Regions from separate parts of the Rhizobium mulingense genome, predicted to be linked through region 2. Evidence: predicted binding sites of a transcription regulator. Region 2 holds the regulator's gene; each other region holds the start of a gene.
The links. Region 2 encodes PhoB, which activates phosphate uptake and scavenging genes when phosphate is short. Its sites were predicted from a motif close to TGTCATNNANCTGTCAT; they were not measured.
Positions count from the first base shown of each region.

Region 1 (4,735 bases), on a different contig from region 2:
GTGCGGCTTCGCCCGTCGTCGCGGAGATCGCGGCGGGAACCGTCGAGGTATGGAGGATGCCGTTGCGGTGTATATTTTCGGCAGGATCGAAGCAGACGACCGCGCCGTCGGCGGTGCGCGCGGCGATGATCGAAACCTCGCGCTCAAAGGCGACGAAGCTTTCGAGGATCAGCGGCACGGCGCCGAGCGCAGCATAGGCGCCGTCAGGGCTGTCGGCCGCTGAACGGAAAACCTTCTGTCCCTTGCCGTCATAACCGAGACGGCGGGTCTTCAACACGCCCCGACCGCCGAAATCGTTCAGCGCCGCCTCGAGATCGGCCTGGCTGTCGATCGCGTGAAAGCGGGCGGTGGTAATGCCGCAATCGTTGAGGAAGCGCTTCTCGACCAGGCGGTCCTGGGCGGCTTCCAGCGCTCTTGGCGGCGGATAGACGGCAATGCTTGCCGAAAGCGTTTCTGCGGCGGCAACCGGCACGTTCTCGAATTCGTAGGTGACGACATCGCAGGCAGCGGCAAGTTCGGCCAGCGCCGCCGGATCATCGTAGGCGGCAACGATCTGCCGGTTGGCGAGCTGAGCGGCTGGGCAGTCCGCCTGCGGCTCGAGAATGATCGTGCGGAAATTCAGTCTGGCGGCGGCGATGGCCAGCATGCGGCCGAGCTGGCCGCCGCCGACAATGCCGATCGTGCTTACAGTCATTGGTCGTCCATCGGATATTCGGCGATGCTGGCACTCTGACGTTCGCGCCATTCGTCGAGCCGCTCGGCGATTTCTTCGTCGGAAAGGGCAAGCACGGCGGCGGCGAGAAGGGCGGCGTTGACGGCGCCCGCCTTGCCGATGGCGAGCGTTCCCACAGGAATACCGGCCGGCATCTGCACGATGGACAGAAGACTGTCTTGCCCGGACATGGTTTTCGACTGGACCGGTACGCCGAAGACCGGCAGCGGCGTCATCGATGCGGTCATGCCCGGCAGATGGGCGGCGCCGCCGGCGCCGGCGATGATGACCTTGAAGCCCTCGGCGCGCGCGCCCTTGGCGAAATTCGCCATTCGGTCGGGCGTGCGGTGCGCGGAGATGATGCGCGCATCATAAGGGATTTCCAGGGCTTCCAGCGTATCGGCCGCGTTCTTCATGGTTTCCCAATCGGATTGGCTGCCCATGATAATGGCGACGGGTGGTCTGTCTGTCATCGTTGCCGCTATTCCTCTCAAGCGATCGGGCGATACGATCAGGCGATGATATCAGGGACAATCTGATCTTCCAGCTTGGAAAGCTTGTCCTTGATAACGAGCTTCTTCTTTTTCATGCGCTGGATTCGCAGTGCGTCGCATCCGGTCTCGATCATGGCGTTGATCGCGGCGTCGAAATCCTCGTGCTCCTGACGCAGACGCGCCACCATGAGCCTGATTTCCGCCTGTTCCTGATCGGCCATATGCATTCCCCGTTATCGTCTTCGGATCTTGTCCGATCTGCCGATGATTTCCGCAAGCTCCTATCACCAAATACGGGTAACGGCTAGTTAGTCTTGATCATGAATTTGCCATCTCATCTTCATCTTTTCGCCTTCGACAAGCCTTCAAAAATATGTCACAGTCCGGCGCGTTGACACCTTGATCCCCGACGATGATGGCCGGGGAGGGTAAGAGGAAGGAAGGGTCAAATGACAGTTCAAGCTCATCTTGAATCACTCCAGAAAAAGCATGTTGCTCTCGAGGAGGAGCTGCACGCGCTCAGAACAGCTCCCTCTATCTCCGATACGGAAATTGCCGAATGCAAGCGCCGCAAGCTGCGCATCAAGGACGAGATTCAGCGTCTCAAGTCATCCGTCCACTGATCTTCCCAAGGGTCGCCGGCCGATCATCTTGCGTATGAAGAGGTAAATCCATCCATTCCGCCTAAAATTTGCAAGACCCGGTGATTTTACACCAGAATTGCGCCAGCCCGATGCTCGCGGCATCGCGGCTGGCGCCTTTGCATCTCCCGCCGCCGATCGCGTTCATAGGATTAGGTTTGGGGTCTTGTCGGAGGGTGATCAGGCCCAGAACTGATCCAGCCACAGATTGAGCTTGTCGAAGCCGCGGTTGTTGACCGCGTAAATGCGTTTCGTGCCTTCCGACGTCACCGAGACGAGGTTGCTGTCGAGCAACGCCTTCAAGTGTTGCGACACGGCCGGCCGGCTGATCGGCAGGCCCTCGGCGAGCTCGTTGACTGTCCGCGGCGCGCGTCGCAATTCCTCCAGCAGAAACCGCCGGTTCGGATCGGCAATCGCAGAGAAGGGGTCCGTGTTCGACATGGCGCAACGCTACGGCAAACCGGCCGCGGCGGCAAGGAAATTGTGCGTTGCAGCGTGGAACAGCGCCGCCCTTACCCGCCGAGGCCCTCGCGCACGATCAGCAAGGCGGCGATCAGAGCCATCGCGTACATGAAGGGATAGAAGATCGCCGGCTTCATGCGGCGCACGCACCAAGCGCCGGCAAGCGTGGCGAGCGGGGCGAAGGGCAACAGCGTTGCCGAGGTCGCCAGGTTCTGCGTGTCGAGCTGGCCGAGCGCGAAATAGGGGATCAGCTTGACGGCATTGAGGATCGCGAAGAAGCGCACACTGGTGCCGGTATATTCGCGCGGCTGCAACTTGAGCGGCAGGGCATAAACCTGGAAGGGCGCGCCGCCGGCATGGGCGACGAAGCTGCCATAACCGGAAAACGTCCCCCAGAGGCTGGCGGCGATAGGCCGCTGGCCGCGCGGCGGGATCACCTTGCCGGTGCCGGGACCGAAATTGTTCCAGAAATAACGCAGGCAGAAGAGGATGGTAACCGCCCCGATGACGATGCGCAGCATGTTGCCCGGAACCAGCGCCGACGTCGCCCAGCCGAGGCCTATGCCGAAGATTGCGCCCGGCAGCATGATCTTCAGCGTCGTCCAATCGCCATGTTTGCGCCAGATGACGAGCGAAATCATATCCATGAAGATCAGAACCGGCAGCAGGATCGCCGCCGCTTCGACCGGCGAGACGACCAGGGCGAGAAAGGGCAGGCCGATCAGCGACAAAGCGTCGCCCATGCCGCCTTTCGCGAGGCCGATCAGGAGGACGGCGGGCACGGCGGCGTAGTAGAATGACAAATCCTGCGGCATGCTTTCGGCGTCCTCCTCTTGCAAGCCTCCTCTATCGGAACTACTCACACAAAACGAGTGCGGATCCGTGCTTTCGAAACGGGAATTCGCTGGAAACGGAAAGACCTCATGACCGAACCGGAAAACCGCTGCCGTCTTGTGCTCATCGCCCCCGATATCGCCGATGCCGATGAACAGGCAAAGATCGTTGCCGACGCACTGAAAGGCGGCGATGTCGCCTCGGTGATCGTGCCGCAATACGGACTCGACGACGGCGCCTTTCAAAAACATGCCGAAAAGCTGGTGCCTGTCATTCAGGAAGCCGGCGCGGCGGCGCTGATTGCGGGCGACAGTCGCGTGGCGGGACGGGCGAAGGCCGATGGCCTGCATCTTTCCGCCAATGCCGAGGCGCTTTCGGAGGCGATCGACAAACATGCGCCAAAGCTGATCGTCGGCGGCGGCAATGCGGCCGACCGCCACACGGCGCTGGAGATCGGCGAAGTCCGGCCGGACTATATTTTCTTCGGCAAGCTCGATGGCGACATCAAGCCGGAGGCCCATCCGAAGAACCTTGCGCTCGGCGAATGGTGGGCTTCGATGATCGAAATCCCCTGCATCGTCATGGGCGGCACCGATCCAGCCTCGGCGCTCGCCGTTGCCGAAACGGGAGCGGAGTTCGTGGCGCTGCGGCTGGCGGTCTTCGGCGAGCCCGCTCGGGCGCCATCCGTCATTGCCGAAATCAACGCGCTGCTTGACGAAAAAGCGCCACGGTTTGAGGATTGAAATCGCGCTCATGCCGATCCCGCCCGCCCGCCACTTGAAATATCTGCTCGCCAGCATCGCCGTTCTGCTTGCAGCCGGGCCGGATGTCGCCCTGGCGCAGGCAGCCGACAGCGTCATCAGCCAGCCGGTCCCGGCGCCGGCTTCGACCTTTCGCACCGACCGACCTGCCGGTCCCGGCGTGCGACCCTCCGATGGCGTCGGGGTTTTCGACCGGATGGGCGCGAAACTGCCGGACCTGCCGCCGGAGAAGGACTACAAGGGACCGATCGATGAGGCTTACGGCGCTTACCAGCGCGGTTATTACCTGACAGCGATGGACAAGGCGCTGCCGCGCGCCCAACTCGGCGATCCGGCGGCGCAGACGCTGATCGGCGAAATCCTCTCACAGGGTCTCGGCGTCAAGAAGGACGTGAAGAACGCGGCCTTCTGGTATGGCAAGGCGGCCGAAGGCGGCGATCCGGCGGCAATGTTCAAATATGCGTTGATGCTGATGGAAGGCGAAGGCGTGCCGCGCGACAAGGTCAAGGCCGACGACTACATGCGCAAGGCGGCCGAGGCGGGCAACCCTTCGGCCGAATTCAACTGGGCGCAAATCCTCGTGGCCGACAATCCGGGCGAGAAGGGGCTGAAGCTGGCGCTGCCATTCTATGAGAAATCGGCCGAGCAGGGCATTGCCGATTCGCAATATGCGGTGGCGCAGCTTTACGCGACGCTGAAAGATCTGCCGGAAGAAAAGAAGCGACTCGCCCGCGAGTGGATGGCGCGCGCGGCGCGTGCCGGCTTCGACACGGCTCAACTCGATCTCGGCATCTGGCTCGTCAACGGCGTCGGCGGCCCGAAGGATTATGT
Region 1 is NZ_JARFVE010000007.1:208,563-213,297, forward strand. It holds gene PYR71_RS18235 (5-(carboxyamino)imidazole ribonucleotide synthase) at 1-694, opposite strand, end outside; gene purE (5-(carboxyamino)imidazole ribonucleotide mutase) at 691-1,185, opposite strand; gene PYR71_RS18245 (YdcH family protein) at 1,224-1,427, opposite strand; gene PYR71_RS18250 (YdcH family protein) at 1,656-1,829, shown strand; gene PYR71_RS18255 (ArsR/SmtB family transcription factor) at 2,028-2,288, opposite strand; gene PYR71_RS18260 (sulfite exporter TauE/SafE family protein) at 2,360-3,124, opposite strand; gene PYR71_RS18265 (thiamine phosphate synthase) at 3,233-3,886, shown strand; gene PYR71_RS18270 (tetratricopeptide repeat protein) at 3,897-4,735, shown strand, end outside.
Region 1: PYR71_RS18245 (YdcH family protein) is a predicted target of PhoB. The motif match lies at 1,534-1,550, and genes of this name have one in related genera.

Region 2 (4,735 bases):
GTAATGGCGGCGCGCACAGCCTCGATGTCGCCGAACGGCACCTGATCGAAACCCGGAGCCTTGGGGCCGAAACCTTCGAGATATTTCTCCTGACCGCCGGCGGCGATCGTCGCAAGCGTGCGCCCATGGAAGGCGCCTTCGAAGGTGATGATATGGAAGCGCTCGGGATGGCCCTTGGAAAACTGATAGCGGCGCGCCGTCTTGATCGCGCATTCAAGCGCCTCGGCACCGGAATTGGTGAAGAACACCTTGTCGGCGAAAGTGGCGTCCGTCAGCCGTTTGGCCAGCCGCTCCTGGCCGGGGATCTCATAGATGTTGGAGAGGTGCCAGACCTTGTCGGCCTGCTCCTTCAGCGCCGCGACCACATGCGGATTGCCGTGGCCGACGGAGGTGACGGCGACGCCGGCGCCGAAATCGAGATAACGCTCGCCGCCTTCGGTGATCAGCCACACGCCCTCGCCTCGCTCGAACCGCAGCGGGGCACGAGAATAGGTGTCATAAAGCGGCGCGGCTTCGGCCATGGCGCGGGTCTCCCGATCAGCGTTGTCAAGTACGGACTCCGGCTAAGAAAACCAGGCCCGAAAAATCAAAAATGCCGCCTTTCGGCGGCGATCGGTACTATTTCCTTTTCGCGCTGCAATGTCAACAAAACTGCGGCCTTAGCGGATGCAGCAAGCTTGCACAGCGGCATTTTCAGCCTTCAACAGGCATTATTGCAGAAATGACACGCAGGGGCAGCAAGTTGGGGAAAACTACGAATTCGATTCATCCGGATTCCCGCGACTCTTGTCACGGAGTCAGCCTCACACTAGGTTAAAGTTCAATTACTAGACTGCATGCGGCGGAACTAGTCACCAAAATTGATCAAGCGTTTCTTGTTTCGGAGGCTTCCGGGACAACGGTGAGGGATTCTGCCATCACCAACGCAAAAGGTGGAGACAGGGCATGAACTGGACAGACGAGCGGGTCGAGAAACTCAAGAAGCTGTGGTCCGAAGGGCTCAGCGCCAGCCAGATCGCGGCGCAGCTCGGCGGTGTCAGCCGAAACGCCGTTATCGGCAAGGTACACCGGCTGAGCCTGCCGGGCCGCGCCAAGGCCGGCGGCACGGCGACGGCGGCGCGCACGCCGAAGCGCCAGACATCGGCGCCGCGCGCGCCGAACTACGCCTCCCGAATTACCACCCGCACCGTTACCCGCCAGCAGGGCGCAACGATGCTGAAGGAAGAGATCGAGATCGAAACGATCGAGGAAATGGAATATGTTCCGAAGGGCAATGTGGTTGTGCCGATCTCGCGCCGCCTCGGCCTGACGGAACTGACCGAACGCACCTGCAAATGGCCGGTCGGCGATCCGCTGAAGGAGGATTTCCACTTCTGCGGCTGCGAATCCCCCGACAATTCGCCTTATTGCAGCTATCATCAGAAGCTCGCCTATCAGCCGGTCAATGAACGGCGCCGGGCGGCAGCGCGGGTCAGCTGAGCGAGCGGACCAGTCATGGAAATGCGAAACGGGCCCGCGCGGCCCGTTTTTTTGTGGAGCGACGGAGCTGTGGCGTTAGGTGCTGATACGGCAAAGAGCGCAAACCCGTCCAGATCTTAGATCAATTCCAGGAAACGCCTGAAGCGGTTTTTTCAAGGACTCCATTAGAGGACTCTTGTTTCCATGAAAGGCTGAATCGCTCTAGCTTAGTTGCTCCAGACGTCTCGCTTCTTGCCGGTCGTCCTCCCCAAACTCCGTCATCCCAGGGCTTGCTCCTGGGATCCACAACCAAGCACGCGGCTTCAATTGTTTGTCTGCAGTTGGATGCCATGGCCGCGCGGTTCCAGCAGCATGGATCAGGGTCAAGCCCTGGGATGACGGAGGAGAAGTGGTGCCGAACACGCATAGGCTGCGCTGGCGCATTGCGAGTGGAAAGGCTGCACCGGTGGGAACGCCGACCACACACACTTCCTGCGCCTCACGCTTCCATCGAATAGCCGGCGCCGCGCACGGTGCGGATGACGTCCTGCATGTTGGAGAAATTCAGCGCCTTCCGCAGGCGGCCGACATGGACGTCGACGGTGCGTTCGTCGACATAGATATCGTGGCCCCAGACGCCGTCGAGCAATTGCGAGCGGGAGAAGACGCGGCCCGGCGACGACATCAGGAATTCCAGCAGGCGAAATTCGGTCGGACCGAGGCGGACCTCGCGGCTCTTACGATGGACGCGGTGGGTTTCGCGGTCGAGCTCGATATCGCCGCATTTCAGCACCGAGGACAGCACCTCGGGGCGGGCGCGGCGCAGCATCGCCTTGACGCGGGCGACGAGCTCGGGGGTTGAGAACGGTTTGACGACGTAATCGTCGGCGCCGGTGGAAAGCCCGCGGACACGCTCGCTCTCCTCGCCGCGCGCCGTCAGCATGATGATCGGCAGACGCTCGGTTTCCGGCCGCATGCGCAGGCGCCGGCAAAGTTCGATGCCGGAGACGCCGGGCAGCATCCAGTCGAGGATGAGCAGGTCGGGCGTGCGCTCCTGAAGCCTGATTTCGGCCTCGTCGCCGCGCAGGATGGTATCGACCTCGAAGCCTTCCGCTTCGAGATTATAGCGAAGGAGCACGCTGAGGGCCTCTTCGTCTTCAACAACTGCAACTCTCGGGATCATGCGTGTTCGTCTCCTCGCGCATGATCCTTAAATCCGGAGTGATTTAAGCCAGGATCCCGCGCAAAATCAGAAATTGGCTGCGACCTCTTTGCGCGCCCCGAACGGGCACGCACGCAATGGGCTCGACACGGTTATTCCGTGGCGGCACCGACGGTGTTGGCACTGTCATCCTTCGGACGATCGCCTTCCGGCTGGGCTCCCGTCGCCATGTAGTAGATCGTTTCGGCAATATTGGTGGCATGGTCGCCGATGCGCTCGATGTTCTTGGCGCAGAACAGAAGATGCGTGCAGCTCGTGATGTTGCGCGGATCCTCCATCATATAGGTCAGGAGCTCGCGGAACAGCGACGTGTACATCGCGTCGATCTCGTTGTCGCGCTCGCGGATGGCGGTCGCCTTGTCGGCGGCGCGCGTCGTATAGACGTCGAGCACTTCCTTGAGCTGGACGAGCGCCAGCTCGGACAGGTGCTCGAGGCCGCGGGCGAGCTTGCGCGGAACGCCGGTGCTCTGCACGGCGATGACGCGCTTGGCGGTGTTCTTGCCGAGGTCGCCGACACGTTCGAGATCGGCGGCGATGCGGATCGAACCCATGATTTCGCGCAGGTCCGCGGCCATCGGCTGACGGCGGGCGATGGTGACGATCGCCTTGTCACCGATTTCGCGTTCGGTGTGATCGAGGATCACATCGTCAGAGATGACCTTCTGCGCCAGCGCCGTGTCGCCGTTGACCAGGGCGCGAACGGATTCGGCGACCATCTGCTCGGCCAGGCCGCCCATTTCGGAAATTCGCCTGGAGAGGAACTTCAGATCATCATCATAGGCAGAATAAATATGTGTCGATGCCATGGGGCTTTGTCCTCGAATAACGGGAAGGCTTCGGATTGCCGCAATCAGCCGAAGCGACCCATGATGTAGTCCTGGGTGCGCGGATCGTCCGGGTTGGTGAACATCTTGTCGGTATCGTTCTCCTCGACGAGGTTGCCGAGGTGGAACATGGCGGTGCGCTGCGACACGCGCGCGGCCTGCTGCATGGAGTGGGTGACGATGACGATCGTGTAGTTTTCGCGCAGCTCATGAATCAGTTCCTCGACCTTGGCGGTGGCGATCGGGTCGAGCGCAGAGCAGGGTTCGTCCATCAGGATGACCTCGGGGCTGACGGCGACGGCGCGGGCAATGCACAGGCGCTGCTGCTGACCGCCGGAGAGGCCGGTGCCGGATTCATGCAAGCGGTCCTTGACCTCGTTCCAGAGGCCGGCGCGCTGCAGGCTGCTCTCGACAATCTGGTCAAGGTCGGCCTTCGACTTGGCCAGGCCATGGATGCGCGGGCCATAGGAGACGTTTTCATAGATCGTCTTCGGAAACGGGTTCGGCTTCTGGAAGACCATGCCGACGCGGGCGCGAAGCTCGACGACGTCGATGTCGGGATCATAGATATCGTCGCCGTCGAGGGTGATCTTGCCGGCGACGCGGCAGCCGTCGATCGTGTCGTTCATGCGGTTGAGGCTTCGCAGGAAGGTCGACTTGCCGCAGCCCGAGGGGCCGATCAGGGCGGTTACGGTGTTTTCGCGGATGTTCAGGTTCACATCGAAAAGCGCGCGCTTCTCGCCGTAGAAAACCGAGACATCCTGGCCGATCATCTTATACGGGACGTTGCTCATCTTCTGATCCAGCGCCTTTTCAACTGCAGCTTCCGTCAACATGTTCATAATGTTTAACTCCGTTTACCAGCGGCGCTCGAAGCGACGACGCAAGAGGATGGCGCCCATGTTCATGACAATCAGGAACAGGAGCAGGACGATGATGGCACCCGAAGTACGCTCCACGAAGGCACGTTCGGCCTCGTTCGCCCACATATAGACCTGCACGGGCAAGGCCGTCGAGGGCTCGAGCGGTGTCGCTGGCGCATTGGCGACGAAGGCGACCATGCCGATCAAGAGCAGCGGCGCGGTTTCGCCGAGCGCATGCGCCAGGCCGATGATCGTGCCGGTGAGGATGCCGGGCATGGCAAGTGGCAGGACGTGGTGGAACACCATCTGCATCTTCGAGGCGCCGAGACCGAGGGCTGCAGCGCGGATCGACGGCGGCACGGCGCGCA
Region 2 is NZ_JARFVE010000002.1:504,751-509,485, forward strand. It holds gene PYR71_RS02605 (aspartate aminotransferase family protein) at 1-521, opposite strand, end outside; gene PYR71_RS02610 (GcrA family cell cycle regulator) at 946-1,479, shown strand; gene phoB (phosphate regulon transcriptional regulator PhoB) at 1,958-2,641, opposite strand; gene phoU (phosphate signaling complex protein PhoU) at 2,773-3,486, opposite strand; gene pstB (phosphate ABC transporter ATP-binding protein PstB) at 3,531-4,346, opposite strand; gene pstA (phosphate ABC transporter permease PstA) at 4,362-4,735, opposite strand, start outside.

Region 3 (4,735 bases), on a different contig from region 2:
CGCAGGTGGTCGGCGAATATCTCGCCAAGTCCGGTTTGCAGGCCGATCTCGACAAGCTCGGCTTCAACCTTGTCGGCTTCGGCTGCACCACCTGCATCGGCAATTCCGGCCCGCTTCCGGCGCCGATCTCGAAGACGATCAACGACAAGGGCCTGATCGTATCCGGCGTGCTCTCCGGCAACCGTAACTTCGAAGGCCGTATCTCGCCTGACGTCCAGGCGAACTACCTCGCTTCGCCACCGCTCGTCGTTGCTTACGCGCTTGCCGGCACGGTTCAGAAGGACCTGACGAAGGAGCCGATCGGCGAAGACCAGGACGGCAAACCTGTCTACCTCAAGGACATCTGGCCGACCTCGCAAGAGGTTCAGGAATTCATCCTGAAATACGTGACCCGCGAGCTCTATGAAAGCAAGTACGCCGACGTCTTCAAGGGCGACGTCAACTGGCAGGCCGTTCAGGTTCCGCCGGGCCAGACCTATGCCTGGGACGACAATTCGACCTATGTCCAGAACCCACCTTACTTCGTCGGCATGGGCAAGAAGGGCACCGGCGTTTCGGACATCAAGGGTGCGCGCGTCCTCGGTCTGTTCGGTGACAAGATCACCACCGACCACATCTCTCCGGCCGGTTCGATCAAGGCGGCATCGCCGGCTGGCGCCTATCTGATCGGTCATGACGTTGCGGTTGCCGACTTCAACCAATACGGCACGCGCCGCGGCAACCATGAAGTGATGATGCGCGGCACCTTCGCCAATATCCGCATCCGCAACCACATGCTCGGCCCGAACGGCAAGGAAGGTGGCTACACCATTCACTATCCGTCGAAGGAAGAGACCTCGATCTACGACGCGGCGATGCAGTACAAGTCCGAAGGCGTGCCGCTCGTCATCTTCGCCGGTGTCGAATACGGCAACGGCTCCTCGCGCGACTGGGCGGCCAAGGGCACCAACCTGCTCGGCGTCAAGGCGGTGATCGCCCAGTCGTTCGAGCGCATCCATCGCTCGAACCTGGTCGGCATGGGCGTCATCCCCTTCGTCTTCGAAGAGGGCACGACCTGGCAGAGCCTTGGCCTCAAGGGCGACGAACTCGTCACCATCGAGGGCCTGGACAAGATCAAGCCGCGCGAGCGGAAGATCGCCAAGATCACCTATAGCGACGGCACCGTGAAGGACGTTCCGCTGCTGTCGCGTGTCGATACGCTCGACGAGGTAATCTACCTCAACAATGGCGGCATCCTGCAGACGGTCCTGCGCGATCTCGCTGCCTGACCATTACGAGCCCGACATGATCATGGCCGCCGGAAAGCAATTTCCGGCGGCTTTCTTATGCAGCGGCAGTCATCGAGCGAACTCACGATGATTTGTTTTCCGCGGCTTCCGGTCGTGCCGCGTCTCACCCGTTCGTGACTTTTCGTTTGGACCCGGAAGGATTATTCGTACGTTCATATCTCAGCGCCGTTGGTTCCAATACGCCGTCGGCGCTGAAAAAGAGGTGCATGAATGTCCCCCCGATTCTTGATCCCGCTATTGGCCGCTGTTGTTCTCGCAGGCCCGCTGCGTGCCGAAGACGACACGCCGAAAGGCGTCGTCGAACTCTTCACGGCGCAGGGCTGCTCCTCCTGTCCCCCCGCTGATGCGGCTTTCCGCAAGCTGGTGAATCAGGGCGATGTCATCGCGCTCGCCTATCACGTCGATTACTGGAATTATCTCGGCTGGGCCGATACGCTGAGCTCGAAGGAAAACACCGAGCGGCAATATGGCTATGCCAGGACGATGGGCCGCAGCAACGTCTACACGCCGCAGGCGATCGTCAACGGGCGCGGGCATCTGGCCGGCGCCGATCTCAACGGCATCAACAGCAAGATCGACACCTATAGCGGCGAAGGCAACGGCCTGACCGTTCCCGTCAGTGCGTCGATGCGCGGTGACGAATTGGAGATCAAGATCGGCGCAGGGCAGGGCAAAGCCAATGTCGTCATGGTCTATTTCGACAAGGAAAAGACGATTGAGGTCGAAAAAGGCGAGAACAGCGGCAAGAAGCTCTCCTATCTGCACAGCGTCACCAATGTCGAAACCGTCGGCATGTGGGATGGCAAGGCGACCAATCTGACGCTGCCGGCAAGCGTGCTGCAGCGGCCGCAGCTAGAGGGTTGCGCTATCCTGCTGCAGTCGGCGACCGCAAACGGCGATCCGGCCGCGATCCTTGGCGCGACCGTGGTGATGGCGGGCAAAAATATCTGAAATTTCATTCTGATGCGGATGAAAGTCCGGGCGGCCCGGCTGAGCGTATTCGGGGCTGGGGTTAAGGTCGATACGCTCCGCCGGGCCCTTTGGCGCGCTGGCGCCAAACCGGGATGCATAATTCCCCTGCAAATGAGGCGCTGTTTTGACTGAAATGCGGCGCCGCAGAGAAAGCGTCGTGTCTTCCACTGCGGCCGAATGTGACGGACGGCACTCTTGCAATTTGTGTCGGCTCGGGCAAACTGTCATTCTCCTGTCACAAGCGGAGGCCTCGGGAGACTGATGACAGATCAGCCGGATTTGCGACACGGCGAAAGCCGCTTCGTCGACAATAGTTCTTCAGTCGTCGTCGATCTCAGGGAATACAAACAAAGCAAAGACCCGCTTCCGGTGACTTTCCATAGGCGCGAACTCGACGCGATCCTGCGGATCTACGGCCGCATGGTCGGGGAGGGCGAATGGCGCGATTACGCCATCGATCACCTGAAAGACAGGGCGGTGTTTTCCGTCTTCAAGCGCTCCGGCGAAATGCCGCTCTTCCGAATCGAAAAGAACCCGAAGCTCGCCGCCAAGCAAGGTGCCTATTCCGTGATCAACGTCAACGGCATGATCCTGAAGCGCGGACACGAGCTGAACCTGGTGCTGAAAGTGTTCGACAAGGCTCTGAAGCTGGTCGACAAGTAGGCTTGATCAGCCTGCAAACAGCGTCCCGGGATAGGCGGATGGATCCGGATCGGTTGTCATGCCCTGGCCGAGGCTGCGCTGCATGAGCATCGTGTCGAGCCAGCGGCCGTGCTTGTAGCCCGTGCCTTGCATCAGGCCAACCTCCACGAAGCCCGCCTTGAGATGAAGCGCGATCGAGGCGGGACTTGCGCCGCCGATGACGGCCACCATCTGACGAAAACCAAGGGCGGTGCAGCGATCGATCAATTCGCTCATCAGCGCCTTGCCGATGCCGCGGCCGCGCGCTTCGGGCGCCAAGTAAATAGAATCCTCCACCATCCAGCGATAGGCCGGGCGGGTGCGAAAGGCCGAGGCATAGGCGTAGCCGAGGAAGTTTTCGGCCTCATCGACTGCGGCGATATAGGGATATTGCTGGCCGGCGATCGCGGCAAAACGCTGCGCCATCTCGGCCTCGGAGGGCGGTATTATCTCGTAACTCGCAACACCGTTCAGGACGGAGTCGCGATAAATCCCGGTAATGGCGGGGATATCGGCTTGAGAGGCGTCGCGCAAAAGGAAGGACATCGAGGAGCTGCTCCAACGGCGAGGCAGAGCTCCTCTAAAACCATTCCTTCGAAAATAGCGCAACAAAAAAGGCGGCCGAAGCCGCCTTTTTCGATCTTGATGGACCTGCCTATTTACGGTTGCCCATGAACTGCAGCAGGAACATGAAGAGGTTGATGAAGTCGAGATAGAGCGTCAGCGCGCCCATGATCGCCTTGCGGCCGGCAACAGCGACGTCATCAGCTTCGTAGTAGAGCTCCTTGATCCGCTGCGTGTCATAGGCGGTAAGACCTGCGAAGATCAGCACGCCGATCACCGAGATTGCGAACTGCATCGCGGACGAGGCCAGGAAGACGTTGACGATCGACGCGATGATCAGGCCGAACAGACCCATGATCAGGAACGAGCCGATTGCCGACAGGTCACGCTTCGTCGTGTAGCCGTAAAGCGACAGCGCGCCGAAGGAGGCGGCGGTGACGAAGAAGGTCTGAACGACGCTCTGACCGGTATAGATCAGGAAGATCGACGAGAGCGACAGGCCGACAAGCGCGGCATAGATCGCGAAGGTCGTCTGGGCGGCACTCACCGTCATGCTCTGGATCCGGAAGCTCAGGAAGAACACCAGAGCCAGCGGCGCCAGAATGACCACCCATTTCAGCGGGCTCAGATAGATCGCCTGGCCGAAAGCGGTAATCTCGCCATTGGCGAAAGCGAGTTGGAACGACAGATATGCGGCCACACCGGTGATCGCCAGACCCAGCGCCATCAGGTTGTAGACCTTAAGCATATAAGCGCGCAGGCCTTGATCAATCATCTCGCCGGTCTGAGCGCGGCTTTGATAGTTACGAAGATCAGCCATAGTTTCCTCTTACAAGCTCCGATAGAGATACGGTGTCGGGGTTTTCGACCCGGGCGCCGCTGCGGAGCTCCAGCATGCCTGCAGACAATATGAGGCCTTCGCTCCTTGCAAACAAGAGGCTTGCAAAGGCCCGGCCGGTTAAATCGCCGTAAGGTGAAGGGTTTGGCGTGCCCCTTCGGTCAAAGCTCGCGCAGGACGGGGGCCGCCTTCTGTCCGAGGATGCGCCAGGTGCCGATGAGGCCGATGCCGACGGTCAGGACGAGCGCCGTCACCAGCGTCAGTCCCGCCACATCGGGTAGGAAGGCCGAGGGCAGGTGCATGATGCGGGCGACGATGAACCAGGCGGCGATCGCGCCGGCGAAAACCGCGAAGATCGCGGTTGCGAGCCCGAGTATCAGATATTCGTAAC
Region 3 is NZ_JARFVE010000005.1:298,525-303,259, forward strand. It holds gene acnA (aconitate hydratase AcnA) at 1-1,268, shown strand, start outside; gene PYR71_RS14055 (DUF1223 domain-containing protein) at 1,500-2,240, shown strand; gene PYR71_RS14060 (DUF2794 domain-containing protein) at 2,523-2,924, shown strand; gene PYR71_RS14065 (GNAT family N-acetyltransferase) at 2,931-3,488, opposite strand; gene PYR71_RS14070 (Bax inhibitor-1/YccA family protein) at 3,598-4,326, opposite strand; gene PYR71_RS14075 (ABC transporter permease) at 4,506-4,735, opposite strand, start outside.
Region 3: PYR71_RS14060 (DUF2794 domain-containing protein) is a predicted target of PhoB. The motif match lies at 2,484-2,500, and genes of this name have one in related genera.